3 regions of the Methylobacterium sp. OAE515 genome follow, and region 1 is predicted to be linked to each of the others. Evidence: predicted binding sites of a transcription regulator. Region 1 holds the regulator's gene; each other region holds the start of a gene.
The links. Region 1 encodes LexA, which represses DNA repair genes until DNA is damaged. Its sites were predicted from a motif close to TGTTCNNNNTGTGTTCNG; they were not measured.
Positions count from the first base shown of each region.

Region 2: the regulator LexA is predicted to act here: its motif matches at 3,228-3,245, upstream of uvrA (excinuclease ABC subunit UvrA).
Region 3: the regulator LexA is predicted to act here: its motif matches at 7,529-7,546, upstream of ABIE45_RS30015 (PA0069 family radical SAM protein).

Region 1 covers NZ_JBGMUV010000001.1:4,532,061-4,541,671, reverse strand. The annotation lists gene gltA (citrate synthase) at 60-1,349, opposite strand; gene gltX (glutamate--tRNA ligase) at 1,730-3,157, opposite strand; gene ABIE45_RS22050 (ComEC/Rec2 family competence protein) at 3,331-5,613, shown strand; gene lexA (transcriptional repressor LexA) at 5,607-6,329, opposite strand; gene ABIE45_RS22040 (hypothetical protein) at 6,566-7,036, shown strand; gene ABIE45_RS22035 (hypothetical protein) at 7,055-7,270, opposite strand; gene ABIE45_RS22030 (divalent metal cation transporter) at 7,350-8,591, shown strand; gene fae (formaldehyde-activating enzyme) at 8,654-9,193, shown strand; gene ABIE45_RS22020 (hypothetical protein) at 9,233-9,611, opposite strand, start outside.
Region 2 covers NZ_JBGMUV010000001.1:4,005,398-4,015,008, reverse strand. The annotation lists gene ABIE45_RS19610 (helix-turn-helix domain-containing protein) at 1-222, opposite strand, end outside; gene ABIE45_RS19605 (zinc-binding alcohol dehydrogenase family protein) at 333-1,352, shown strand; partial or broken gene ABIE45_RS19600 (cupin domain-containing protein) at 1,364-1,790, shown strand; gene ABIE45_RS19595 (MFS transporter) at 1,794-2,972, opposite strand; gene uvrA (excinuclease ABC subunit UvrA) at 3,391-6,504, shown strand; gene ABIE45_RS19585 (transporter) at 7,039-8,022, shown strand; gene ABIE45_RS19580 (S1C family serine protease) at 8,270-9,244, shown strand; gene ABIE45_RS19575 (GCG_CRPN prefix-to-repeats domain-containing protein) at 9,411-9,611, shown strand, end outside.
Region 3 covers NZ_JBGMUV010000001.1:6,170,794-6,180,404, forward strand. The annotation lists gene ABIE45_RS29990 (aminotransferase class V-fold PLP-dependent enzyme) at 1-784, opposite strand, end outside; gene ABIE45_RS29995 (UDP-2,3-diacylglucosamine diphosphatase) at 1,302-2,117, shown strand; gene ABIE45_RS30000 (glycosyltransferase family 1 protein) at 2,129-3,175, shown strand; gene ABIE45_RS30005 (ribonuclease HII) at 3,322-3,915, shown strand; gene ABIE45_RS30010 (methyl-accepting chemotaxis protein) at 3,925-5,970, opposite strand; gene ABIE45_RS30015 (PA0069 family radical SAM protein) at 6,389-7,504, opposite strand; gene ABIE45_RS30020 (hypothetical protein) at 7,670-8,188, shown strand; gene ABIE45_RS30025 (amino acid permease) at 8,323-9,611, shown strand, end outside.

The DNA of each region.
Region 1 (9,611 bases):
AAATACGAAGGGCGGCCTCTCGGCCGCCCCGCTGGTCGCGTCCCGCGACAGGTCCCGCCTCAGCCGCGCTGGTCCACCGCCACGTAGTCGCGCTGCGCCGGCCCCACGTAGAGCTGGCGCGGGCGGCCGATCTTCTGTGACGGGTCCTCGATCATCTCGGCCCACTGGGCGATCCAGCCGACCGTGCGGGCCACCGCGAACAGCACGGTGAACATGTCGGTCGGGAAACCCATCGCCTTGAGGGTGATGCCCGAGTAGAAATCGATGTTCGGGTAGAGCTTCTTCTCGATGAAGTACTCGTCCTTGAGGGCGATCTGCTCCAGCTCCATGGCGACGTGGAGCAGCGGATCGTCGGTCTTGCCGAGCTCCTTCAGCACCTGGTGGGTGGTGCTCTGCATGATCCGGGCGCGCGGGTCGTAGTTCTTGTAGACCCGGTGGCCGAAGCCCATCAGGCGGAACGGGTCGTTCTTGTCCTTGGCCTTGGCGACGTACTTCCCGACGTTCTCCGGGGTGCCGATCTCCATCAGCATCTTGAGCGCCGCCTCGTTGGCGCCGCCATGGGCCGGGCCCCACAGGCAGGCGATGCCGGCCGCGATGCAGGCGAAGGGGTTGGCGCCGGATGAGCCTGCGAGCCGCACCGTCGAGGTCGACGCGTTCTGCTCGTGGTCGGCGTGCAGGATGAAGATCTTGTCGAGCGCCCGGGCGAAAACCGGGTTCACCTCGTACTCCTCGCACGGCACCGCGTAGCACATGCGCAGGAAGTTCGACGTGTAGTCGAGGTCGTTCTTCGGATACACGAACGGCTGGCCGATCGAGTACTTGTAGGCCATCGCGGCGAGCGTCGGCATCTTGGCGATCATGCGGATCGACGCGATCAGCCGCTGGCTCTCGTCCGTGATGTCGGTCGAGTCGTGGTAGAAGGCCGAGAGGGCGCCCACCGAGGCGACCATGACGGCCATCGGGTGCGCGTCGCGGCGGAAGCCGGTGAAGAACCGGTTCATCTGGTCGTGCACCATGGTGTGGCGCGTGACCCGGTACTCGAAGTCGGCCCGCTGGGCGGCGGTCGGCAGGGCGCCGAACAGCATCAGGTAGCAGGTCTCGAGGAAGTCGCCCTTCTCGGCGAGCTGCTCGATCGGGTAGCCGCGGTAGAGCAGCACGCCCTCGTCACCGTCGATGTAGGTGATCTTCGATTCGCACGAAGCGGTCGAGGTGAAGCCCGGGTCGAAGGTGAAGGCGCCGGTCTGGGCGTAGAGCTTGCCGATATCGATCACGTCCGGCCCGATCGTGCCGGTTTTCACCGGCAGTTCGATCGACTTGCCGTCCACGGTGATGGTGCTGGGTGCGCTCATGGATCGTGGACCCTTCTCTGGCGACGTGGCGGATGCCGGCCTCGGGCTCCCCTGAGTCGGTCCGGGGGGCCTGAGCACCACGCATTATGCTGCGGGTGCTCACAGGCATGGGTTACCCAAACGGCACTGCAGCAGCAACGGGGTCGGTGACAACCGGACCCCGACGCCAAGCAAATTCCACCAAGCGAAATCCGGGCCGGGGCGCAGGGTTCCCGGGCACGTATGGAGACCGGGCTGCAGGCTCGCGGCGGCGCGGCCGATTGCGGCACGCAACAACCGCGCCGTTCGTCCGGAGTGCCGTCTTTGAGCCCTGCTGGGCGCGGCTTGGTTCTCGTTTCGGGGGCATGCGGCGCAGGCGTCATCCCACCCGCCCGCTCACCTCAGCCCTGCGGCGCCTGATCGCCGAGGCGCGCGAGGGTCTCGTCCCGACCGAGCACCGCCATCACGTCGAACAGGGGCGGGGAGGTGGTGCGGCCGGTGAGCGCCGCGCGCAGGGGCTGGGCCACCTGCCCGAGCTTGCAGCCGGCCTTCTCGGCGTACTGACGCACCGCGTCCTCGGTCGACGCCGCGCTCCACGCAGGCAGGGCCTCGAGCGCCGGGCGCACGCCGGCGAGCCGCGCGCGGCCCTCGTCGGTGAGGAGGGCGCGGGCCTTGTCGTCCAGCGCCAGGGGGCGCTGCGCGTACAGGTAATAGGCGCTGTCGAGGAGCTCGATCAGCGTCTTCGCCCGCTCCTTCAGCCCCGGCATGGCCTGGATGAGCTTGTCCTTGAGATCGGGCTGCAGCGGCGCCGACAGGCCGCGCTCGGCGCCGACATTCGGCAGGATGGTCTCGATCGCCGCCACGAGGTCGGAATCGGCACTGGTGCGGATGTAGAGGCCGTTGAGGTTGGCGAGCTTGGCGAAATCGAACCGCGCCGCGGAGCGCCCGACCGATCCGAGGCCGAAGGCCGCGATCATCTCGTCCGTCGAGAAGACTTCCTGGTCGCCGTGGCTCCAGCCCAGCCGCACGAGGTAGTTGCGCAGGGCCGCCGGCAGGTAGCCGAGATCGCGGTAGGCCTCGACGCCCAGTGCACCGTGGCGCTTCGAGAGCTTGGCCCCATCGGCCCCGTGGATCAGCGGGATATGGGCCATCCGGGGAATGTCCCAGCCGAGCGCCGAGAAGATCTGGCTCTGGCGGGCCGCGTTGGTGAGGTGGTCGTCGCCGCGGATGATCTGCGTGACGCCCATGTCGTGGTCATCGACCACGACGGCGAGCATGTAGGTCGGTGTCCCGTCCGAGCGCAGGAGGACGAGATCGTCGAGGTCCTTGTTGGCCCAGGTCACCCGGCCCTGGACGGCGTCCTCGACCACGGTCTCGCCCTCGACCGGCGCGCGCAGGCGGATCACCGGCTTCACCCCGGCGGGCGCCTCGGACGGGTCGCGGTCGCGCCAGCGGCCGTCATAGCGGGGCGCGCGGCCCTCCGCGCGGGCGGTCTCGCGCATCTGCGTGAGTTCCTCGGCGGTGGCGTAGCAATGATAGGCGCGGCCGGCGGCCAGCAGTTCCTCGGCGACGGCACGATGGCGCTCGGCGCGGGCGAACTGGAAGACCACGTCGCCGTCCCAGTCGAGGCCGAGCCACGTGAGTCCGTCGAGGATCGCGTCGATCGCGCCCTTGGTGGAGCGCTCCCGGTCAGTGTCCTCGATGCGCAGCAGCATCGTGCCGCCGGTGTGGCGGGCGTAGAGCCAGTTGAACAACGCCGTGCGGGCCCCGCCGATATGGAGGTAGCCGGTGGGCGAGGGGGCGAAGCGCGTGACGACGGCTGAGGACATCGGTCCGGTGTGTTCGGGGGCGGGTCGCGGAGCGGAGGCGGAGAGCGGCGAGGGCTCGACACGGCGCCCGTAGCACGAAGCACCGGCTGTAGCACGAGGCCGGCAGTGCGTTAAGAATCGTCGGAGGAATCGCTCGACCGTCCGCACAGGTCGCGCGGATCGGGGCGGCGGCAATGCGGCGGATCGGCGCGAGGGCAGCGGGGAGCGCGGTGGCGCTGCCGGGCCCGCGCGCCCTGGCCCGGCCGGCGATCGGTGCCTGGATCGCCGGGGGCCTCCGCCGGGAAGCCGAGCAGCGCCGCCTGTTCCCCTGGCTGGCGGTGGCCTTCGGCACCGGGATCCTGGTCTATTTCGCGGCCGTCGACGGCACGCCGGTCCTGGCCGCACCGCTGGCCGGGGCGGCGCTCGCGGTGGCGCCGATCCCGTTTCTCGGCGCGCGACCGGCGGCGCTGGCGCTCGCCCTCGCGGTGGCGGCCGGCTTTCTCGGCTTCGCGGCGGCAACCTGGCGGGTCTCGCAGGTGGCCGCCCCGATCCTCGCCCGGACCACGATCGGGCCGCTCACCGGGATGATCGAGGCCCTGGACGAGCGCGAGGTCGGAGCCCGGCTGATCGTCCGGGTCGAGACCTTCGCGGGCCTCGCGCCGGATCGGCGGCCCGCCCGCGTGCGGGTCTCGTTCCGCAAGGCGCCGGCCCTGCGGCCTGGAGATGTCATCACCGCCACCGCGCGTCTGCTGCCGCCGCCCGAAGCGGCCCGCCCTGGCGGCTACGACTTCGCCCGGGACGCCTATTTCCAGGGGATCGGCGCGGTGGGTTCGCTGCTCGGCGCGATCCGGATCGAGACGCCGTCGGTCGCACCGCCCCTGCGCCTCAGGCTCGCCGCCATGCTGGACGAGGCCCGCAATGCGCTCACCCGGCGGATCGCCCAGGCCGAGGGCGGCCAGGCGGGCGCGGTGGCGGCGGCCCTGGTGACCGGCAAGCGCGGCCTGATCGGCCCGGCGACCAACGACGCACTGCGCGCCGCCGGCATCTACCACGTGGTCTCGATCTCGGGGCTGCACATGGTGCTGGCCGCGGGCGTGGTGTTCTGGCTGGTGCGCGCGGCCCTGGCGCTGATCCCCCATTGCGCGCTGGTCTGGCCGATCAAGAAGATCGCGGCCGGCCTCGCGATGATCGGGGTCACTGCCTACTGTGCCTTCTCGGGCTGGGACATCGCCGCCGAGCGCTCGCTGATCATGACCCTGATCATGCTGGGCGCGATCCTGGTGGACCGGCCGGCCCTGTCGATGCGCAATCTCGCGCTCGCCGCGCTGATCGCTCTGGCCCGCGAGCCCGAGGGTCTGCTCGGCCCGAGCTTCCAGATGTCATTCGGCGCGGTGGCGGGGCTGATCGCCTGCGCGCGGCTGATCGACGGACGGCTGTTCGTGCGCCCCGGGGCGGGACGGATCGGGCGGATCGTCGGCACCGGCCTGTCGGCGGTCACCGGCACGCTGGCGACGACCCTGGTGGCGCAGATCGCCACCGCCCCCTTCGCCACCTACCATTTCCAGACAATCCAGCCGTTCGGGCTGATCGGCAATGCGCTGACGCTGCCTCTGGTCTCCCTGGTGGTGATGCCCTCCGCGGTGATCGGGATCCTCGCCTATCCGTTGGCCCTCGACCGGCCGATCTGGTGGCTCATGGGCCAGGCAGTCGGCGAGATGCTGGCGATCTCCGAATGGATCGCCGGGTTCGAGCGGGCAACGCTGGTGCTGCCGGCGTTCGGAACCGGGGCGCTGGGATTGCTCACGGCCGGGCTGCTGCTGGCGACGCTCCCGGTCTCGCGGCTGCGCTGGCTCGCCCTACCGCCGCTCCTGCTCGGCCTCGGCCTCGCGGCCCTGCCGGAGCGCTACGATCTCTACATCGACCGGCAGGGCGGAGGCGCCGCGGTGCGGGGTCCCGACGGGCGCCTTTCGGCGCTCGGACATCCCTCCGGCTTCGTCCTGGAACAATGGCTGAGGGCGGACGGCGATAACCGCACACCCGAGCAGCGGAGCCGCCCGTCCGCGGGCGGGCGCTGCGACCGGCTCGGCTGCACCGCGATCCTGCCGGACGGCCGGGCGGTCGCCCTGGTTCGCGACCGGCGCGCCTTCCCGGAGGATTGCGCCCGGGCCACCGTGCTGATCACGGGCCTTGCGGCGCCCCCGACCTGCACGGGCCCGCTCATCATCGACCGCCGCTTCCTCGCCAGCCACGGGGCCGTGGCCCTGCGCGCCGGACCGGACGGCTTCGCGATACAGGGCGCCCGGACCGATCAGCGGACGGTCCCCTGGCGGGCCCGCGCGGTGCCCGGCCCAGCCGCCGCTGCGCGGACCGGGACGGATCCTCCTGCGGACGCCTCCGGAGGGATGGCCGCGTCGGAGAGCGATCCGACAGGCGCCAACCCGGCTCCGGACGACGCGCCGGCCGCCCCGCTTCAGTAGCGGCGGACGAGGCTGACGAGCCGACCCTGGATCTGGACCCTGTCGGGACCGAGGACGCGGGTCTCGTAGGCCGGGTTGGCGGCTTCCAGGGCGATCGAGGAGCCGCGGCGGCGCAGGCGCTTGAGCGTCGCCTCCTCGTCGTCGATCAGGGCCACGATGATGTCGCCGGTGTTGGCGGTGTCCTGCTTGCGGATCACCACGAGGTCGCCGTCGAGGATGCCGGCCTCCACCATCGAGTCGCCGCGCACCTCCAGGGCGTAGTGCTCGCCGCCGGCCAGGAAGTCGGGCGAGAGGGTGATGGCGTGGCTCTGGTTCTGGATCGCCGAGACCGGTGTACCGGCCGCGATCCGGCCCATGACGGGGATCGACACGGCGCGGCCGGCCTCGTCGATCATGCGGGCATTGGCGGGCAGCGGCGGCTGCTTGGACTTGCCGCCCTCGACCACGCTCGGCGTGAAGCGGCGCGGCTCCGCCGGCGCCGCGGCAGCCGGGGACGTCAGGCTCTCGGGAATGCGGATCACCTCGATGGCCCGCGCCCGGTTCGGAAGGCGCCGCAGGAAGCCGCGCTCCTCCAGAGCCGTGATCAGACGATGGATGCCCGATTTCGACTTGAGATCGAGCGCATCCTTCATCTCGTCGAAGGAGGGGGGAACGCCGCATTCCTGCATGCGACTCTGGATGAATCGCAGGAGGTCCAGCTGCTTGCGCGTGAGCATCGAAGGGGGCCTCGCGGCTTGGCGGACCGCCTCGGGACGGTCTCGGAAACAAATCACGAACAGGTTAAACGTTCCGCAAGTGTTCCGCAAGCGTTATACGGCCACGCTTCTGCTGGCGCCGCGCTCCGAGGCAGAAACGAATTGACGGCGCAAGCGGAGCCGTTTCAATGCACCCACACGCCGCCGGACAGGGCGGCGGAGCCGGGGCGGGCTGAGATCGGGCTGGGATGACGAGGATGCGACGACCCGCGGCTCTGCTGCCTCCCGCCTTGACGGCCGTGACTCTGGCCTCCCTCGGTCTGGCGCTCGCGGGCTGCACCACGGGGTTCTCATACATCTCACGCAACTACGTCGCGCTCACCCCGCAGGTGGTCACGATCGGCTGCAAGGAGCCCTATGAGGTCTACGACAACCGGCAGCTGCGCCGGATGCTCATCGTCTCCAATGCTCTGCGTGAATATGCCGGCTGCAACCTGAGCGAGGTCCGGATCGATCCCGAGCCGGCGGCGACCCGGGTGAAGCGCTTCCGCACCGCCGCCCGCACCTATCTCGACGAGACCGTGCGGGAAGATTGCCGGATTACCGGCGAGACCGTGTTCGATCCGCTGAAGACCGAGTTCGCCTACGCGTGCGACGCGCCGATCGAGAAGCGGGGCACGGTGGTGCCGCGCCTTCCGGGTCGCAACCCGGGCCTCGGCCCGCGCTGATCCGTCGGCGGCGGGCTCTCAAACGCCCGGCTTCGGAAAAGTCCGTTCCGCCGCATCTCCGGCGGCGGCCAGCAGCGCGCGGGCAAAGGCCCGAGCCTCCGCCCGGTCGAGCACGATCGCGGCGGTGACCGGACCTCCACCCAGGTCGGACAGGGCGAGTTCCAGACGCACCCCATCGGGCACGGCGCTCGCCTGAAGGCTCCAGCCGGAGCTTCGATCCGCGCTCTCCACCATCTCACGTTACTCCCGCCTGCCCGGGAAAACGCCGCAGGCGCCCGCCGGAACCGGCCGTGCCCGGGCCTGTTCCCGAGCCGTGCCAAGCGCTTCCCTGCCTCGCCTGAACGCGTTCCTCAAGACCGCGGGCCCCGGACTCGTCGTGATGCTCGCCGACACGGATGTCGGCAGCCTGATCACGGCGGCCCAGAGCGGCGCACGCTGGGGCTACTCGCTGCTGCTCCTGCAGATCCTGCTGGTGCCGATTCTCTACGTCGTTCAGGAGCTGACGGTGCGGCTCGGCACCGCCACCGGCCGCGGCCACGGCGAGCTGATCCGGGCGCATTACGGGCCGGTCTGGGCCTGGATCTCCTACGGCGGCCTCGTGGTGGCCGGGATCGGCGCCATCGTGACGGAATTCTCAGGCATTGCCGGCATCGGCGACCTGTTCGGGGTGCCCCGGCTGGTGAGCCTCGGACTGCCAGCGATCCTGCTGCTCGCGCTGGTCTTTACCGGGAGCTACCGGCGGGTCGAGGTGGTGGCGATCGTCGTCGGCCTGTTCGAGCTGGTCTTCATCGGCCTCGCCATCGCGGCGCGGCCGAACGTGGCCGAGATCGTCGCCTCCTTCGGGCACATGCCGCTCGGGGACGGCCAGTACCGGGTACTGATCGCCGCCAATATCGGCGCGGTGATCATGCCGTGGATGATCTTCTACCAGCAATCGGCAATCGTCGACAAAGGTCTCGGCTGGGACCACGCCCGGAGTTCGCGGCTCGACACGCTCGTGGGTGCCGTGATCTCGCAATGCGTGATGGGGGCGATTCTGATCGCGGCGGCCGCCACGATCGGCAAGGCCGGCCAGGGCACGAAGGACGGACTCCAGACCGTCGGTGACCTCGCGAGCGCCTTCACGCCGGCCTTGGGGCCCTGGCTCGGGCAGGTGGTGTTCGGGGTCGGCATCACCGCGGCGGCCTTCGTGGCGCTCAATGTCGTGGCGCTGGCGCTGGCCTGGGGCTTCGGCGACGTGACGGGCAAGCCGCATTCCCTTGCGCAGTCGCCCCGGGAGGCGCCGGCCTTCTACGGCGCCTTCGCTCTCGTGGTCGCCGCGGGCGCCTTCGCCGTGCAGCTCGTGCCGAACCTCGTGGCGCTCAACATCGCCGTGGAGGTGATGAACGCCCTGCTCCTGCCCCTGGCGCTCGGCCTGCTGATCCTGCTCGCCACCCGGGCCTTGCCCGACGGACAGCGCGTGGCAGGGGCTTACAAGTGGGTGGTCTACATCATCTCCGGCGTGACGATCGCCTTCGCGCTGGTCGGCGTGCTCGACGGGGTCGGTCTGCTCTGAGGCGATTGACGCAAGCCCTCCGATGATGTCTCCCGCGGGCTCCGATCAGGTGGAGTTCGAACATGCAAGAGATCTGGTTCCGCACGGGCGAGGCCACGGTGCTGGCGGCCGAGGGCCAGTACACCGACGCCATGCCGGAGGTGCTGATCGGCTCGGTGCGCGGTCCCGTCGGCCAGGCCTTCGCCTCGATGATGGGGCAGGTCCAGGGCCACACGCGGATGTTCGTGGTCCGCGACCTCAACCAGCTCGTGCGCCCCGCCACGATGATGACCACCAAGGTCACGATCCACACGGCCGAATATGCCGAGCTCCTCGGCGGCGTGGTCCAGGCCGCCACTGGCGACGCGATCGTGGACTGCATCATCGAGGGCATCCTGCCGAAGGACGGGCTCGACGAGCTGTGCATGATCATCATGATCTGGCTCGATCAGCGCTGCGCCGAGGACGACAACCTCGACCAGAAGGACCTCTACCGGACCAACTACGAGGCCACGAAGCTCGCCATCGCCCGCGCCCTCAAGGGCGAGCCGACGGTGGACGAGCTGATCGCCAACCGGAAGACGGTGAAGCACTACGCGCTCGACGGCGTGATCGAGTACTGATCAGGCCCGCGCCACGCATCCTGCCGGCTCAGGTCCGCCTCATCCCGGCGGGATGCGCCCCACCGAGCAGAGGGTCCGCATCGTGCTGCTGCCCGGGTCGGTGTAGCAGGAGGCCGACCAGCCGTTCTGCTGGATGAACGACTTGCGCCGCTCCGCCAGCGAGGTCCGGTAGGCGTTGGTGATGATCGGCTCGACGGTGGCGGCGGACTCGCCGATCAGGATCTCCGAGGCCACCGACAGATCGCGGAAGAAGGTCGCCGAGGGGGCGGGCTCGGCGGAGGTCGCCTGAACGATCGGCTCGGCCCGGCAGGTGACGTCGAACTTGATCGGGCCGGCCATGCGGATGTCGATGCTCGGGCCGGCGCGCTTGCCGACCTTGCCGCCGATCGCGCCGGCGATCTGGCGGGTGAGGTCGTCG
Region 2 (9,611 bases), 530 kb from region 1:
CGTCCGGGTGATCAGGCCGTCCGCCTCCATTTCGCGCAGCTGGTTCGTGAGCATGCGCTGGGTCACGCTGGTCAGCCGCCGGCGGATCTCGTTGAACCGCAGAGTCCCCTCCAGCAGGTGATAGAGGATCACGCCCTTCCACTTGCCGTCGATGAACCGGAGGGTCGCCTCGACGGCGCAGCCGGGGCTGCAGGCGCCGGCGTGATGGCGGGTGCGCGGCATGGCGATGTCTCCGACGGTATCGTTTTTGGCACTATCGGCGTTTTATGTGCGTACTTGCGGTTCGTGAAGGCGGGCGGCATCTCCTGCGGCGACAGCCCGAGGAGACCACGATGCGCGCCGTCGGCTACCGCAAGTCCCTGCCGATCACCGATCCCGAAGCCCTGGTCGATTGCGACCTGCCGCAGCCCGAGCCCGGCCCGCGCGACCTGCTGGTGAAGGTCGAGGCGGTCTCGGTGAACCCGGTCGACACCAAGGTCCGGCGTCGGGCCGAGCCGGAGGAAGGCGGCGTCAAGGTGCTCGGCTGGGACGCGGCCGGCACCGTCGTCGCCGCGGGCGCGGAGGTCGCGGGCTTCGCCGCGGGCGACGCCGTGTACTACGCGGGCGACCTCACCCGGCCGGGGACGAACGCCGCGTACCATTGCGTCGATGCCCGCATCGTCGGGCACAAGCCCGCAAGCCTCGACTGGGCGCAGGCCGCCGCCCTGCCGCTCACCGCGATCACCGCCTGGGAGACCCTGTTCGACCGGCTCGATGCGGGAAAGCCCGTGCCCGGGGCCGCCCCGGCGATCCTGATCGTCGGCGGCGCGGGCGGCGTCGGCTCGGTGGCGATCCAGCTCGCCCGGGAGCTCACCGACCTCACCGTGATCGCCACCGCGTCGCGGCCCGAGACGGCGCAATGGTGCCGGGATCTCGGCGCCCACCACATGGTCGATCATTCCAGGCCGCTCGCTGCCGAGGTCGCGTCCCTGCGGCTCGGCGCGCCGGGTCTGGTCTTCTCCACGACCAACACCGACGCCCACCTCGCCGCGATCGTGGATCTCATCGCCCCGCAGGGTCGCCTCGCCCTGATCGACGACCCGGAGCGCCTCGATGTCGGGCTCCTCAAGCGCAAGAGCCTGTCGCTGCACTGGGAGTTCATGTTCACCCGGTCGATGTTCGCCACCGCCGACATCGCCGCCCAGGGCGCGCTCCTCGACGAAATCGCCCGCCTCGTTGACGCGGGCCGCCTGCGCACCACCCTGGGTGAGCATTACGGCCGGATCGACGCCGCGAACCTGAAGCGCGCCCACGCGCTGATCGAGAGCGGGCGGGCCAAGGGCAAGATCGTGCTCGAAGGCTTTGCGGACTGAGGGGGGGCGCGATGGCGGAAGCGGCGGGGACCGGGATCTTCGACGTGGCGGCGCTGGCGGCAACGCTGCCCGAGCGGGCGCAGACCCTCCTGGTCGACACCTACCTGACCGACCGGGAGGCCCGCGAGCGCCCGGGTGTTCCGGGTCTACCGGCCGACCCGGCCGCACTATCACGCCACCTGCGACGAGTACCTCTACTGCCTCTCGGGCCGGGGCCGGGTTTGGCTGGGCGATCCGGCTTCCGAGACGGCGTTCGGCCCCGGCCAGCTCCTGTTCTTCGAGAAGGGCACGGTCCACGCGATGCCGGAGATCGCGCCCGGGGCGCCGGTGGTGTTCCTGTCGATCGACACGCCCCGGCGGGCGCCCACCGACATCATCTTCGTGAACCCGGAAGACGGCAGCCCCGCCACCTTCATGGCGCGCAACGCCGAGGCGTGAGCCTCACACCCGCAGGGACCGCCCGGCCGCCGCCACGCCGAGGAGCAGGGCCGCCACGATCAGCAGGGCCGCGGGCAGGCCGAGCACCTGCGCGGCGAAGCCGATCAGCGCCGGACCCGCCAGCACCCCGGCATAGCCCAGCGTCGTCACCGCCGGCACCGCCACGCGCGCGGGCATCGCCCTCTGGCGGCCGGCGGCCGTGAACAGGACCGGGACGATATTGGCGCAGCCCGCCCCGACCAGGGCGTAGCCGGCCAGCGCCGCCTCCCAGGCCGGCACCAGGACCGAGAGCGCGAGACCCGCGGCCGCCAGCAGGCCGCCGAGGACCACCACGCGCCGCCGGCCGAGCCGGGCCACCACCCGGTCGCCGCCGAGTCGCCCGGCCGTCATGGTCACCGAGAAGGCCGCGTAGCCCAGCGCCGCCCAGGCCGGATCGAGACCGCGCTGCTGGATCAGGAACACCGCGCTCCAGTCGAGGGCCGAGCCCTCGGTGAGGAACACCACGAAGCACAGCAGGCCCAGCACCAGCACCGGGCCGCGGGGCAGCGCGAAGGCGGGCCCGCCGCTTCCCCCTGCCCCGCCGGCCGGCAGGATGCCCGGCCAGGCGGCCGCGAACAGGGCCACGATGCCGGCGACCAGGATCAGCACGCTCCAGCCGGCGCCGAGACCGGTGCCCAGCAGGACGCTGGCCAGCAGCGCCCCCAGGATGCAGCCGAGGCTGTAGAGGCCGTGGAAGCCCGACATCATCGGGCGCCCGGCGGCGCGCTCCACCGCGACGGCCTGCAGGTTCATGACACAGTCCACCGCCCCCATCCCGGCCCCGAACAGCAGCAGCGCCCCGGTGAGCGGCACGAGCCCGGAGCCCACGGCCAGCACCGGCAGGGCGAGGCCGATCGCGAGCGTGCCGGCGAGCAGGACCGGCCGGAAGCCGAGCCGCGCGGCCGCCACCCCGGCGCACGGCATGGTCAGGATCGAGCCGATGCCGAAGGTGAGGAGCAGCAGCCCGAGCCCGGCCGCATCGAGGTCGGCGCGGTCCTTCACCAGCGGCACCAGCGGCGCCCAGGTGGCGTTGGCGAGGCCGACGATCAGGAACAGCAGCCGGGTGGACAGCCTCTGCTGGGCTGCGGCCCGGTCGTCGGCCCCAGGGATGGCGACCGGATCGGTCAGGTCGAGCGCTGGCATCGCTACCGGTCGGGGTGTGGATCTGAGGGCGGGATTTGGCGACGTGGATCTCAGCCCCGCTGTGCAACACCGAAGGTGGGCCAAGGTTTGGCGAACATAGGGCCGCCGGACTCTGGTCGCGGCCGTTGGCTGCGCCGCGTCCTCGCGAGCGCTGCGAGGTGGCCCAGGGTCGCGCGCGACTGGTCCGCGTGGCGCGCTCTGGATGGCTTCGCTGCGCTCGCCAAGACGGGTGATCGTTCACCGAGTGGTTGCCGCCGTACGCGTTTCGTTCTAGCAAGGGCGGCGCATGACGGGCCTGCGTCCCGCCGGCCGCATCTTGCCGTGAGCCTTCTCGGGCTCGACATGAGGCCGTTGCGGCGGCTGGCCCGCGCGCGAATCCGATCTGACCGCGTCGACGCCTCGAAAGACCGCCGCCCTCATGGCCAAAGCCCAAGCTGGAAGTCGTGCCGCAAGCCGCGCCGACGCCGCCAAAGCCGCTCCCAAGTCGCCCGTCAAGGCGGTCCCGGCCAAGACAGCTCCTGTGAAGGCAGCCCAGCCCAAGCCGGCCCGCGCGAAGGGCGAGGCGTCCGCTGCCCGGACCGAGGCCGCCGTCGACGCAAAGCTGGCCGCCCTGTTCGATGCCGCGCCGGCTCCTGCCGAGGACCGGCGGGTCATTGCGATCCGCGGCGCCCGCGAGCACAATCTCAAGAACGTCGACCTGACCATCCCTCGGGACAAGCTCGTGGTGTTCACCGGGCTGTCGGGCTCGGGCAAGTCGTCGCTGGCCTTCGACACGATCTACGCCGAGGGGCAGAGGCGCTACGTCGAGTCGCTCTCGGCCTATGCCCGCCAGTTCCTGGAGATGATGTCCAAGCCCGACGTCGACCAGATCGACGGGCTGTCGCCGGCGATCTCCATCGAGCAGAAGACCACCTCCAAGAATCCGCGCTCCACCGTGGGGACGGTCACCGAGATCTACGACTACATGCGCCTGCTCTGGGCGCGGGTCGGCATCCCCTACTCGCCGGCCACCGGCCTGCCGATCGAGAGCCAGACCGTCCAGCAGATGGTCGACCGGGTGCTGGAGCTGCCGGAGAAGACCCGGCTCTACCTGCTCGCGCCCGTGGTCCGTGGGCGGAAAGGCGAGTACCGCAAGGAGATCGCCGAGTACCAGAAGAAGGGCTTCCAGCGGCTGCGCGTGAACGGCGAATATTACGCCATCGATGACGTGCCGAAGCTCGACAAGAAGTTCAAGCACGACATCGACGTGGTCGTCGACCGCATCGTGGTCCGCGCCGATATCGGCTCCCGGCTGGCGGATTCCTTCGAGACCGCGCTGGAGCTCGCCGACGGCATCGCGGAGGTCGTATTCGCCGACGCCCCCGAGGGCGAGACGCCCCGGACCATCACCTTCTCGTCGCGCTTCGCCTGTCCGGTCTCGGGCTTCACCATCGCGGAGATCGAGCCGCGGCTGTTCTCGTTCAACAACCCGTTCGGCGCCTGCCCGACCTGCAGCGGCATCGGCCACGAGATGCGGATCGACCCCGAGCTGGTGATCTCCGATCCGGCCTTGAGCCTGAAGCGCGGCGCGGTCGGCCCCTGGGCGAAATCGACCTCGCCGTATTACGGCCAGACGCTCGACGCGCTGGCCGAGCATTTCGGCTTCAAGACGAGCGTGCCCTGGCAGAGCCTGTCGGAGACGGCCCGCGCCATCGTGCTGTACGGATCGAGCAGCCAAGCGATCCGCTTCGCCTACGACGACGGGTTGCGCAAGTACACGGTCACCAAGCCGTTCGAGGGCGTGATTCCGAACCTGGAGCGCCGCTACAAGGAGAGCGATTCCGACGCCGTCCGGGAGGAGATCGGCCGCTTCATGAGCGAGACGCCCTGCGCCGCCTGCGGCGGCAAGCGGCTGAAGCCGGAGGCGCTCGCCGTGAAGGTCGCCATGGCGGACATCGCCGACGTGACGGCTCTGTCGGTCTCGGAGGCCCATCGCTGGTTCTCCGAGCTGCCGGGGAAGCTGACCACGAAGCAGAACGAGATCGCGGTCCGAATTCTGAAAGAGATCCGCGACCGACTGACCTTCCTGGTGGATGTGGGCCTGGAATACCTGACGCTCGCCCGCGGCTCCGGGTCGCTCTCGGGCGGCGAGAGCCAGCGCATCCGGCTCGCCTCGCAGATCGGCTCCGGGCTGACCGGCGTGCTCTACGTGCTGGACGAGCCCTCGATCGGCCTGCACCAGCGCGACAACGAGCGACTGCTCGGCACGCTCAAGCGCCTGCGCGACCTCGGCAACTCGGTGATCGTGGTCGAGCACGACGAGGACGCGATCCTGCAGGCCGATTACGTGGTCGATGTCGGCCCGGGCGCCGGCATCCACGGCGGCGAGATCATTGCGCAGGGTACTCCGGCCGAGGTGCTGGCGAATCCCGCCTCACTCACCGCGAAATACCTCACCGGCGCGATGGCGGTGCGCACGCCGACCGCCCGGCGGAAGGGTCGCAAGGGCAAGCTCGGGCTGTTCGGCGCGCGGGGCAACAACCTGAAGGACGTGGATGTCGAGATCCCGCTCGGCACCTTCACGTGCATCACCGGCGTCTCGGGGGGCGGCAAGTCCACCCTGGTGATCGACACCCTCTACAAGGCCGTCGCCAAGAAGCTGAACGGCGCCCCGGAGCACCCGGCGCCCTACGGGCGGCTAGAGGGGCTGGAGCATCTCGACAAGGTCATCGACATCGACCAGTCGCCGATCGGGCGCACGCCGCGCTCGAACCCCGCCACCTATATCGGCGCCTTCACGCCGATCCGCGACTGGTTCGCGGGCCTGCCGGAGGCCAAGGCGCGCGGCTACCAGCCCGGCCGCTTCTCGTTCAACGTCAAGGGCGGGCGCTGCGAGGCCTGCTCGGGCGACGGCGTCATCAAGATCGAGATGCACTTCCTGCCGGACGTCTACGTCACCTGCGACGTCTGCAAGGGCAAGCGCTACGACCGCGAGACCCTGGAGGTGAAGTACCGGGCGAAGTCGATCGCCGACGTGCTCGACTCCACCGTCGAGGAGGCGGCCGAGCTGTTCAAGGCGGTGCCGGCGATCCGCGACAAGCTCGAGACCCTGAAGCGGGTCGGCCTGCACTACGTCCATGTCGGCCAGCAGGCCACGACCCTGTCGGGGGGCGAGGCGCAGCGGGTGAAGCTGTCCAAGGAGCTGTCGAAGCGCGCCACCGGCCGCACCCTCTACATCCTCGACGAGCCGACCACCGGCCTGCACTTCCACGACGTCGCCAAGCTCATGGAGGTGCTCCACGAGCTGGTCGACCAGGGCAACACGGTGGTGGTGATCGAGCACAACCTCGAAGTGATCAAGACCGCCGACTGGGTGATCGACATGGGTCCCGAGGGCGGCGACGGCGGCGGCAGGGTGGTGGCGCAGGGCACGCCGGAGCAGATCGCCCGCTCGACCGCGAGCCATACCGGCCGGTTCCTGCGCGAGGTGCTGGAAAGGCGCCCTGCCCCGCAGGCCGCGCCCCGCGCCGCCCGCCGCAGCGCCGCCGAATAGGCCCGGGCGTCCACGTCCCCCGACAAGCCCGAAGCGAGGCGGCAAATTCTGCCCGGTCCAGGCCGCCAAGGCCTGGCCGGGCGCCCGCGGCCGAACCTGATTCGGGCTGTCGGATACCGGTCCGGGTCCCGCACGGCCCATTTCGGGTGGCCGTTCCGGTCCCGGCGCCCCGTCGCCCCGGCGGCGTCCCGCCCGCGCCGGATTTGCCGGATTCTCCCGTGACTCGGGGGGACAACAGCTTGACCATTCAACGATATTTTGCCGAACCGACGATCGCGGCTCGGGCCTGTGGACAGTGTTGCATCGCCGCAAAAATGCGGCTTTTGCGCAACGGTTCGGCCAGTTTTGCCGTTTCGGCGAGCATTCCACTGTCTTTCCGCAGGTCTCTGTAGAATAGTCGCAGACGTTGAGACGGGCAGGCTCCGTGGGGGCGCTCGGCAGGTCCGAAGCCGGCAGCCGCGATAGGCGAGCAGACCGGCAGGGAAATGCCGAATGCGGGACGGATGCCTTGAGACCTTGGGAAGGAATGAGAAAATGATGAAGAACTGGCTCGCGGCCGGCACGGTCGCGCTCACGGTCGGCATGGCCTCGACGATCGCGCAGGCGCAGACCACGACGGTTCCGGGCGAGCAGGTCGGTCTCGCCGTCGGCGCGCCGCTGCCGGAAGGCATCTACGCCATCAACACGTTCACCTACCGCCGCACCGACGGCCGGAACGATCCCGACACGGCCGTCAACATCCCGGTCCTCGTGTGGTCGACCCCGTTCGTGCCGTTCGGCGGCCGCGTCGAGCTGCTCGTGGCGCCCCCGACCGTGTTCGCCTTCACCCGCAACCCGGCGGGCGTGCGCAACAAGGACATCTCGATCAACGTCGGCACCTTCGTCGGCGGTATCTGGGCGTTCGACCTCGGCAACAACTTCGGCGTCAGCTTGCTCGGCGGCGCGTACCTGAACGACCTGAACGGCGACCGCGGTTCGATCATCACGGCGAACGGCACGACCGCCACCCCGGTTCTGCCGCAGCTCTCCTCCAACACCTACCGCTTCGGCGTCGCCGGCAGCTACACCGGTGACGGCTGGAACATCACCGCCAACCTGACCGCCAACATCTACGACTCGCCCGGCCGTTTCCCCGGCCAGGTCGGCGCTGCTATCGGCCCGCTCCGCCTCTCGGACGCCCTGAACTTCGACCTCACCGCAACCAAGAAGTTCGGCAACTTCGAGATCGGTCCGATCGCCTACGGCACCTACAACTTCGACATCAGCCAGGCCAGCGCGGCGGCCGGCAACCGCGGCCGCTTCGCCATCGGCGGCCTGATCGGCTACGACTTCAAGGTCTTCACCGTCCAGGCTTACGTCGCCCGCGACGTCGTGACCGGCGCGCAGATCGCCGCGACGCCGTTCAGCCGCGCTCGCAGCGACTACTCCACCGACGGCTGGATCCGGTTCATCGTGCCGCTCTACTCGCCGGCCCCGGCCGCGTCGCCGGTCCCGGCCGCGCTCGTCCGCAAGTACTGAGGCTCTGGTCTCCCGCCGCAATCCGGCGGGAGATCCGGTCCCTCCGAACACGCCGTCCCTCCGGACGGCGCACCGCCCGGCTCCGGCCGGGCGGTTTTCGTTCGTGCCCGTGCGGCGAATGGCGTGCCGGTGCCGGTCCGTGGGTGTCACGGACCGCGCGAACATCCTATCTTGTGCCCTTTCGCGCGATCGGTGCCAGCCAGGACAGGGCCAGCCAGGACGCGGATGGACGAGCCGAAGGACGATCATGGCGACGCAGGGCGAGTGGAAGATCCCCGCGCAGGCCCAGCCCAGGCCTGCCGATTACGGCTACGACCTCGACCGGGCCCTGTCGGCGGTGCTGGCCCTCTCGGCGCGGATCCCGGAGGGCGCCTTCACGGCCGAGACCCTCGGCACCGAGCGGGCCGGCAACGGCGTGGTGATCCGCGAGGACGGGCTGGTGCTCACCATCGGCTACCTCGTCACCGAGGCCGAGAGCGTCTGGCTCACCACCCGGGACGGCCGCTCGGTGCCCGGCCACGTGCTCGGCTTCGATGCCGCCACCGGGTTCGGTCTCGTCCAGGCGCTGGGCGATCTCGGGGTCCCGGCCCTGTCGCTCGGTCGTTCGGCCGGGCTGAAGACCGGCGACCGGGCCGTGCTGGCCGGCGCGGGCGGACGCCAGCGCTGCGTCGCCGTTGAGGTCGTCGCCCGGCAGGAATTCGCCGGCTACTGGGAATACGTGCTGGATGAGGCCCTGTTCACCGCCCCCGCGCACCCGCATTGGGGCGGTACCGCGCTGATCGGCCCGGAGGGCGACCTGCTCGGGATCGGCTCCCTGCAATTGCAGCAGGGCGGCGCCAGCGGCGCGCGCCCGATCAACATGGTGGTGCCGATCGACCTGCTGCTGCCGATCCTCGACGACCTCGCCACGCGCGGGCGCGCGAACCGTCCGCCCCGGCCCTGGCTCGGACTCTACGCCACCGAGAGCGAGGAGGGCATCGTCGTGATGGGCCTCGCCGATGGCGGACCGGCCGAGACCGGCGGCCTCCAGGCCGGCGACGTGATCGAGGCGGTGGCGGGCGAGCCGGTGGCGGACCTCGCCGCCCTGTTCCGCAGCGTCTGGGCGCTCGGCGAGGCGGGGGTGCGGGTGCCGCTCACCGTCCGGCGCGAGGGGCGGGGCGTGAAGCTCGCCCTGGTCTCCGGGGACCGGGAACGGTTCCTGCGCACCCCGTCCCTGCACTGAGGCCGCCATCGCTGCGCCGCAACCTCCGCGGTGCGGACGGCGTTGCCGGGACGCCGCCGCGAGCCTGTACCGGACACAACTTCTGGCTCAGCGTCGGTTCAGGTGGCGGAGCCGAATCTTCATCGACCGGCTGCCGATCCGCCGGACGTAATGAGGAGATCGAGTCATGACGATTCTGAGCGCACCGCGCGCGAAGGCGCTCGTGATGGCCGCCGCGATCGCCGGCGGCCTGGGGTTCGTGGGCACCGCCGAGGCGGCGGGCGGCTGCGGCCCCGGCTTTCATCCCAATCCCTGGGGCATCTGCCGTCCGAACTGGGGGCCCCGCCCCTACGGCTACTGGCGCCGGCCCGTCTATTATGGCGGCTAC
Region 3 (9,611 bases), 1.6 Mb from region 1:
CGTAGAGCAGCGGCAGGACGGGGGTGTAGGGGAAGTAGCCGGTGGCGTTGGCGGCCAGTTGGTCCTTCCAGGCGAAGTAGGCGTGGCCGAGCCGGTCGTTGCGGCCGGTGCCGCCCTCGGCGATCTTGAGCGCCTTCGGGCTGATGCAGATCAGGCCGAGGCCGGCCGGCAGCATGAAGCCCTTCTGCGAGCCCGCGATGGCGCAATCGACCTTCCAGTCGTCCATGTAGAACGGCAGCGAGCCGATCGACGAGATGCCGTCCACGAACAGCAGCGCCGGGTGGCCGGCGGCGTCGATCGCCTTGCGGACCGCGCCGATATCGCTGGTGACGCCCGTGGCCGTCTCGTTGTGGACGACCATCACGGCCTTGATGGCGTGATCCTTGTCGGCCCGGAGCGCCTCCTCGATCTTCTGCGGATCGGCGCCGGCGCCCCACTCCTCGTCCTGGACGATGACGTCGAGGCCGAGGCGCTGGGCCATGTCGACCCACAGGTGGCTGAACTGGCCGTAGCGGGCGGTGAGCACCTTGTCGCCGCGGCAGAGGGTGTTGGACAGGGCCGATTCCCAGATGCCGGTGCCCGAGGACGGGAACAGGATGACCGTCCCGTTGGTCGAGCCGAACACCATCTTGGAGTCCTGCAGGAGCGGCTTCACCAGCTCGGGAAAGCTCGGCGAGCGGTGATCCTCGGACTGCACGTGCATGGCGCGCAGGACGCGCTCCGGGATGTTGGTGGGACCCGGGATGAAGAGGTGGTTGCGACCGGGGCGCCGGGTTGCGGCCATGATGTTTCCTCCGAAAAGTCCATTGTGGGCGAGCGTGAACCCGCGCCGGGTTGTTCAAGCGTCCTCAGGGAGTCGGTCCGGCGCCGTCGAAAGCGGCTCGCGCCGCACCCCCTCGAACGCCATCCTCTGCCGTGATCGGGGGGCCTCAGCGGAGCGGCAGGCGGCCTCACGCCGCTCGCGTCGCGGCACGCCCCCGCGCACCGGTCGCCTCCGAAATGCCGTCCCGTCCAACGGCCTCAGGGCCGTCCTCGCCGCCTTCCTGTCAAGGTCCGGCCGAGCTCGTGCCGAGCCGCCGGTTCTTGGCATTATGAGGCGGTGGGGCCGGAAAGGAAAACCGGAAAAACTTCCGGAACTTGGCAAAAAAATTTTTTGTGCGGCGCAACGAAGGCGATCTCGGGTTGAGAGGCTTCGCCGCGCCGTATCCGATCCGTCTCCGCGGCCCAGGACCCGCGTCATCAAACTGAGATGCGATCGCGCTCTGGATCCCGGCACCGTACAGCCGCCGGGAGAGGGTGCCGTGGCCGAGGTTGAGGAGATGCCGGTCCGGGTTCGGACGCTGTTCCTGTCCGACCTGCATCTCGGCACGCGCGGCTGCCAGGCCGGGCTGCTGCTGTCGTTCCTGAAGGATTACGACGCCGATACGATCTACCTCGTCGGCGACATCGTGGATGGCTGGCAGCTGCGCTCCGGATGGTACTGGCCGCAGGAGCACAACGACGTCGTGCAGAAGCTGCTGCGCAAGGTCCGCAAGGGGACCCGCATCGTCTACCTGCCGGGCAACCACGACGAGTTCCTGCGCGACTATGTCGGCACCAATTTCGGCGGGATCGAGCTGGCGGAGACCGCGATCCACGAGGCGGCCGACGGCCGGCGCTACCTCGTGATCCACGGCGACCAGTTCGACATGGTGGTGCGCCACTCGCGCTGGCTCGCCCATCTCGGCGACGGCGCCTACACGCTGGCTTTGTCCCTCAACACCGTGATCAACAAGGCGCGGCGGCGACTCGGCCTGTCCTACTGGTCGCTCTCCGCCTGGGCGAAGCTGCGCGTGAAGAACGCCGTCAGCTTCATCGGCCGCTTCGAGACGATCCTGGCCGACGAGGCGCGTCGGCAGGGCGCCGACGGCGTGATCTGCGGCCACATCCACCATGCGGCCGACCGGCCGATCGGCGATCTGCGCTACCTCAACACCGGCGACTGGGTCGAATCCTGCACCGGCCTGGTCGAGCACTATGACGGCCGCATCGAGGTGCTGCACTATCCGAGCGTCCTGCGGGCCCGCAGGGCCGAGAGCGTCCCGGACACGCTGCCGGGCCGGCGCGCGGTGGCGTGAGGTCACCGCCCGTGAAGCTCCTCATCGCCAGCGATGCCTGGCACCCGCAGGTGAACGGCGTGGTGCGCTCCCTGGAGCAGATGGTGTGGCGCGCGCCGGAGCACGGCTTCGAGACCGCCTTGCTGACGGTGGCGGATTTCCGCTCGCTGCCCCTGCCGGGCTATCCGGAGATCCGCCTCGCCTATGCCGGGCGGGAGCGGGTGGCCGCGCGCTGGAACGCGGAGCGGCCGACCCACGTCCACATCGCGACCGAAGGCCCCGTGGGCCTGGCGGCGCGGCGCTACTGCCTCGCCCATGCGCTGCCCTTCACCACGAGCTACCACACGCGCTTCCCCGAGTACCTTGCAGCCCGGGCCCCCGTGCCGGAGGCTTGGTCCTACGCCTATCTGCGCCGCTTCCACGGCGCCGCCCGGGGCACGATGGTCAGCACCGCCTCGCTGCAGGGCGAGCTGGCGGCCCGGGGCTTCGGCCGGCTGATGCGCTGGACCCGCGGCGTCGATACCGCGCGATTCCGGCCCGCCGAGCCCGGCGCGACGCTGCCGGCGGACCTCGTCGGACTGCCCCGGCCGCTGTTCCTCTATGTCGGGCGGCTCGCTGTGGAGAAGAACGTCGCGGCCTTCCTGAGTCTCGATCTGCCGGGCACCAAGGTCGTCGTGGGCGACGGCCCAGACCGGGCGCGGCTCCGGGCGCTGGCGCCCGGAGCACGGTTCCTCGGCACCCGGACCGGCGCGGATCTCTCGGCGGTCTACGCGGCCTGCGACGTCTTCGTCTTCCCGAGCCTCACCGACACGTTCGGCATCGTGCTTCTCGAGGCCCTGGCCAGCGGGCTGCCGGTGGCGGCCTTCCCGGTGCCGGGCCCGAACGACGTCGTCGGCGGCACCCGCGTCGGGGTGCTCGACCGGGACCTGCGGGCCGCCGCGCTCGCGGCCCTCGACCTGTCGCGCGCCGAATGCCGGGCCGAGGCCCTGCGCTGCGGCTGGGACGAGAGCGCCCGTCAGTTCTTCGGCAACATCGTCGAGGCGCATGGCGGTGTGCAGGGGACCCGGGACGCCGCCTGACCGGTGACGGCGCCCGCGCGGGATGGCAGGAGAAGGCCATGCCGCCTCCCCGGAAGTCCCCTGCCCGGAAGTCCCCTGCCCGGAAGTCCCCTGCCCGGAAGTCCCCTGCCCGGAAGTCCCCTGCCCGGAAGCCGCCCGCCACGACGATGCCGTTCGATCCGGCCCGCGCGGCCGAGTACCCCGCCGTCATCGGTTGCGACGAGGTCGGGCGCGGCGCGCTGTGCGGGCCCGTGGTGGTGGCGGCGGTCTGGTTCGATCCCGTGGCGCTCCCACCGGATCTGCTCGCCGCCCTGGACGACAGCAAGCGCGTGCCCGAGCCCGTCCGTGCGCGGCTGGCGCCGCTGATCCGCGCCCATGGGCGCGTCGCGGTGGCGGCGGGCTCCCGCGCGCTGATCGACCGGATCAACATCCGCGCCGCCACCCTCGACGCGATGGCGCGTGCCGTGGCCCGCCTCGGGCTCGATGCGCCGGTCCTGGTCGACGGGCGCGATGCCCTGCCGGGTCTGCCGGGCCAGGCGGTGGTCGGCGGCGACAGGCTGGTCCCGCAGATCGCCGCCGCCTCGATCGTCGCCAAGGTGTTTCGCGACGACCTGATGCGGCGCTTGGCCGAGCGTCATCCCGGCTACGGCTGGGAGCGCAACGTCGGCTACGGCACGGCCGTCCACCGCGTCGGCCTGACGAGGCTCGGCCGGAGCCCGCATCACCGGCTCAGCTTCACCCGGGGGTTCGGACCGGCCTGACGGGTCGGGTCACGCGGCCCGGACGCTCGCCAGGAACCGATCGACCTCGGCCTCGAGCTGCTCGGACTGGTGCGACAACGCGGTCGCCGCGGCGAGCACGTGATCGGCCGCGCGGCCCGTCTGGTCGGCCGCGTTCGCCACGCCGGTGATGTTGCCGCTGACCTCCTGCGTCCCCGCATTGGCCTGGGCGATGTTGCGGACGATCTCCTGCGTGGCCGCTCCCTGCTGCTCCACCGCGGCCGCGATCGCCGCCGCCACGGCGCTGATCTCCCCGATCCGGCCGGTGATCGTGCCGATCGCATCCACCGCCTGGCCGGTCACGCTACGGATTTCGCCGATCTGCCGGCCGATCTCCTCGGTGGCCTGGCCGGTCTGGGCGGCGAGCGCCTTCACCTCGGTGGCGACCACCGCGAAACCCCGTCCCGCCTCGCCGGCCCGCGCCGCCTCGATCGTCGCATTGAGCGCCAGGAGATTCGTTTGCGCGGCGATGCCGGCGATCAGCTCGATCACGGCCCCGACCCGGGCGGCCGCCGCGTTGAGCGCGGCCACGAGCGTGGCGGTCTGATCGGCCTCGCCGACCGCGATCCGGGCCAGCTCGGATGAGCCCTGGACCTGACGCCCAATCTCCTGGACGGACGTCCCGAGTTCCTCGACGGCGGCCGCCACCGTCCTGACGCCCGCGGACGCCTCCTCGGCGGCGGCGGCCACGGCGTTGGACTGGCTGGCGGTCTGCTGGGCGGTCGTGGTCATCTGCCAGGCGGTGGTCTGCAGCTCGGCCGCGGAGCCGGAGACTTGCGCGACGATGCCGGACACCGCCTGCTCGAAGCTCTGCGCCAGCGCATCGGTGGCCGACCGGCGCTGCGCCTCCACGGCGAGACGGGCCGCATCGGCCTCCGCTTCCAGCACCCGGGTGCGGATCAGGTTGTCCTTGAACACCTGGACGGCCGCCGCGATCGCGCCGATCTCGTCCCGCCGATTCTGGGCTGGGATGGAGACAGTGGCGTCGCCGGCCGCGAGAGCCCGCATAGCCTGGATCATGGCCTGGATCGGCCGAAGCACGCGCCGAAAGACGATCCCCGTTCCGCCGATGGCCAGCACCAGAGAACCGGCGAGAAGCAGGAGGGCGAGCAGGAGCGACCGCTGCGTGGCGGCGGCGAGAGCCTCGACGCGCTGGATCATCGCATCGAGGGCGGCGTTGGCCAGATCGACGAGGGCGGCTCCGTCGGCGATGTTGCGTGCCCGCAGCGCCTTCACCCCGATGCCGGGTGGCCTGCCCGCGCTCAGCGCCTCAGTCAGGGCAACGCGCCGTGCGGCCGCCTCACCCTCGAAATTCCGGGCCCGAGCCTCCTGATAGGCGAGCGTGATCGTGTCGGGCAGGTCGGCGCCGATCGCGTCGACGACCTCGGACCATGCCGCGAAGAGCCGCGCCCGCTCCTCGGCGGCCGCGACGATCTCGGCTTGAGACCAGCCCGTCGCGGCCGCTACCGCTGTCTCGATCCGGACCCAGGATACCCCGAACGCGATTCGGGTGGCCCAGGCGGCCCGCTTGATCTCGAGATAGCGGTCGACGGCCGCATCCTGCCGCGGAAGGGCGGTATCCACCGCCTTGTTGGTTGCCGCCAGGGCCTGGAGGAGCGCGGCGCTGACCGTCTCCACATTCTGCCGGATCGTGGCGTTGCGCTGGGGCTTCGGCACCGCTGCAGCCGCCTCGACCTGCGGCCACAGGGCTGCCAGAGCCTCCTGCGCGCGCCGCAGCGGCTCCAGCGTGACCTGCACCGCCGGCATGTCGAGGGCGCGAACGCGTGCCCAGAGCGCGGTCTCACCGTCGATTCTGGCGCGGTGATCCGATTGGAAGGCGGTGTTGTCGGCCTCGGAGATCGGGTTCTCGTCGGCCAGCAGCCTCAGGGCCGTGCCGCGCTCCGTCCGTGTCGCGACAATCGAGCGGAGCAGGGCGCGGCTCGCCTGCGACAGGGCGACGACCTGCTGACTGCGCAGCGTCTCCTCGTGGGCCTCCAGCAACGTGGTGGCACGCGCCACGAGCAACAGGGCGCTCATCGCAAACAGGATCGCCCCAAACGTCACGCCGATAGATAAATGACCGATCCTGAACACCAGAACATCCTTTATAGATGCAAACGATCCGCCGCCGCTATGTGAGCTTCTATCTTACAAGTTGTCATCTTAATCTCAACTTTGTGCAGTAGAAACCTGAAAACAGCCTATGTCAACCTTGTGTTATTCATGCACTTTGAAGACATGGACTCATAAATTCAGTTGTTGCATCTCATGCCTCGACCAGCACCGCGGATCTTTATCGCGGACAAAATCTTTTCAATGCACGGCTTCGCGCATTCGAGACAGGTTGCTCGAAGGCTGTGGCCGGGCCGGCCGGTCGTCCACCCGTCGAAGGCTCGACCTCACGAGGCCGGCCCCGACGGACCGGGCGAGCCGGCCGAAACCGATCTGCCGACCGTCAGAACAGCGCCAGCTGCGCCCCCGGCTTGCGGAAGGCATCACGGTCCAGCGCCATCCGGCCGAAGGCGAAGCCGAGCCGTGTTCCCGCGAGCCGCACCCGTTGGCCGATCATCGCCGCGTAGGCGCCCTCGCCGCGGAAGCGGTGGCCGAAACGCGGATCGTTCTCGCGGCCGCCCCGGGCCTGTGTCAGCAGCCCGAAGGTCCGGTCCTTCCGCTCGGGGTAATGTGCGGCGAACCAGTCGGCCACGAGGTCGGCGACCTCGCCCGGAAGCCGGAGCAGCGCGTGGCCGATCCGGCTCGCGCCGTTCTCCCGGGCCCGGGCGAGGATCGTCTCGATCTCGGGATCAGTGAGCCCCGGGATGATCGGCGAGACGTTGACCATCACGGGCACGCCCGCCGCGCTTAAGGCGCGCATCGCGGCGAGCCGCTTCTCCGGCCGCGGCGCGCGGGGATCGAGGCGTCGGGCGAGGTCCGGATCGAGGGTCGGCAACGATAGGGCGACGAGGATCAGGTTCTGCGCGGCCATCTCGGCCAGGATGTCGAGGTCGCGCAGGATGAGGTCGGATTTCGTCGTGATGCTGACCGGGTGCCGGGTCTCCCGCAGTACCTCCAAGACCGCGCGGGTGATGCGGTGCTCGCGTTCCAGCGGCTGGTAGGGATCGGTGGCCGTTCCGAGGGCGATGGTCTCGGGGCGATAGCCCGGCGCCGCCAACTCCCGGGCAAGGAGCCGGGCGGCGTCGGGCTTGGTGACGATCCGCGATTCGAAATCGAGCCCCGGCGACAGACCGAGCCAGGCGTGGGTCGGCCGCGCGTAACAGTAGATGCAGCCGTGCTCGCAGCCGCGATAGGGATTGATCGATCGATCAAACGGGATGTCGGGCGACGTGTTGCGGGCAATGATGCGGGCGGAACGCTCCGGCGTGACCTGCGTGCGCACGGGAGCCGGCGCGTCGGCTTCCCAGTCGGGATCGTGAAACACCTCACGCCAGGCCGCCGCGAAACGGCTCGTGGGATTGGCGGTGGCGCCGCGACCGCGCCGGGCGCTCTCGGGCGGCGTGCTGAGCCCGAGACGGAGCGCGGCCCCGCGTGTGGATTTACCTCCGCTGTGTCCCATGCCGAGTCGCCCCCGTGTTTCACGTGGAACATACCGCGAACACCCGGCGGTCCAGCGCCTCATTTTCAGGCAAATCCCCAGGCAACGCGTCGCACGGTCGCGCTCGCGCCTTCGGGAGGCGGATCAATGGTTTACGGCGGCGGAAAATCGTCTAAGGGCGCGCTCATGCTCTCTGCGGTGACCTTCCTGGCCGACCCGGCCGCTCCGGACGCGATCGATCGGCTGGCCGATACGCTCAGCGTGCTCGTCTCGGGTGTCGCCGGCGGCCTGATCGGCGACGCGGTGATCGTCACCGGGAGCGACAGCGAGGCCGTGGCGGCCGTCGCGGAGGCGACGGGCGCGACGCTGGTCCTGCACCGGGACGGCAATCCCTACGCGGCGGGCGCAGCCGCTGCCCGCCGGGACTGGATCCTGTGCCTTGAAGCCGGGGATGTCCCGGCCGAAGGCTGGATCCGGACCCTCGATCGCTTCGTCGGGACCGCCCGGCCCGAGACCGGGCTCGGACGCCTGCAGCGCCCGGCGGCCGGTTGGCCCGCGCGCCTGATCGGCCGGATCGAGCTCGTGGCCGGCGCCCGGCAGGCCCGGGCCGGGGACGTCGTCCGGCGGGAGGCCCTGCGCGCCGGGGCGGTGTTCGCGCCGCGCCTCAAGGTCCGGCCGCTGATCGCGCGGATCAACCGGGCCTGACCGGAAGAATCTTGCGCGACGCCACGTTGTTGTCGGTCACGCCTCCTCTACAACACCCTGACCGGGGTGGAAGATTTGCCGTCTCTGCACCGCGCGAGAACGCTGACCCGCTTCCGCCCTGAAAGGATGGTGCCATGGATTCGTCAGGCCTGATGGGGCGCAAATCGGTCGACGACATCCTCGAGAGTGGCGAGGGCGAGCAGCAGCTCTCGAAATCGCTGGGCGCCCTCTCGATCACCGCGATGGGCATCGGCGCGATCATCGGCGCCGGCATCTTCGTCCTCACCGGCACGGCCGCCGCGCAATATGCCGGGCCGGGGATCATGCTCTCCTTCGTGCTCGGCGGCATCGCCTGCGCCTTCGTGGGCCTGTGCTACTCCGAGATGGCGGCGCTGATCCCGGTGGCCGGGTCGAGCTACACCTACACCTACGCGACGCTGGGCGAGTTCTTCGCGTGGCTGATCGGCTGGGACCTGATCCTCGAATACGCCATGGGGGCGGCGACCGTGGCGGTCGGCTGGTCGGGCTACGTGACCAGCATCCTCAAGGATGTCGGGATCGTGATCCCGGCGCAGTTCGCCCACGCCCCCGGCACGCCGATCGACGGCGGTGGCACCGCCCTGTTCAACCTGCCGGCGGTGCTGATCGTGGCGCTGATCACGATCCTGCTGATGCGCGGCACCAAGGAATCGGCGCGCTTCAACAACATCATGGTGGCGGTGAAGCTGACCGTCGTGGTGGCCTTCATCGCGCTGGGCTGGGGTCAGGTGAACACGGCGAACTGGCGCCCGCTGATGCCGGACAACAACGGCACCTTCGGGCATTTCGGCGCCAGCGGCATCCTGCGCGGTGCGGGTGTCGTGTTCTTCGCCTTCATCGGCTTCGACGCGGTCTCGACCGCCGCACAGGAGGCGCGCCGGCCCCAGAAGGACATGCCGATCGGCATCCTGGGCTCGCTCGCCGTCTGCACCATCCTGTACGTGCTGGTGGCGGCCGTGCTCACCGGGCTCGTGCCCTACAAGGACCTGAACGTCCCCGACCCGATCGCCAAGGGGGTCGACGTGATCGGCATCGGCTGGTTCGCGATCCTGATCAAGCTCGGGGCGCTGACCGGCCTGACCACGGTAATCCTGGTCCTGCTCTACGGCCAAAGCCGGATCTTCTTCACCATGGCCCAGGACGGCCTGCTGCCGAAGATGTTCTCCCACGTGCACCCGACCTACCAGACGCCCTATCGCAGCCAGGCGCTGATCGGGGCCATGGTCGCGCTGGTGGCCGCCCTGGTGCCGATCAACATCCTGGGCGAGATGGTCAGCATCGGGACGCTCGCCGCCTTCATTCTGGTCTGCGGCTCGGTGATCTACCTGCGGCGGACGGACCGCCACATGAAGCGCCCGTTCCGGGCGCCCGCGGTGCCGGTGGT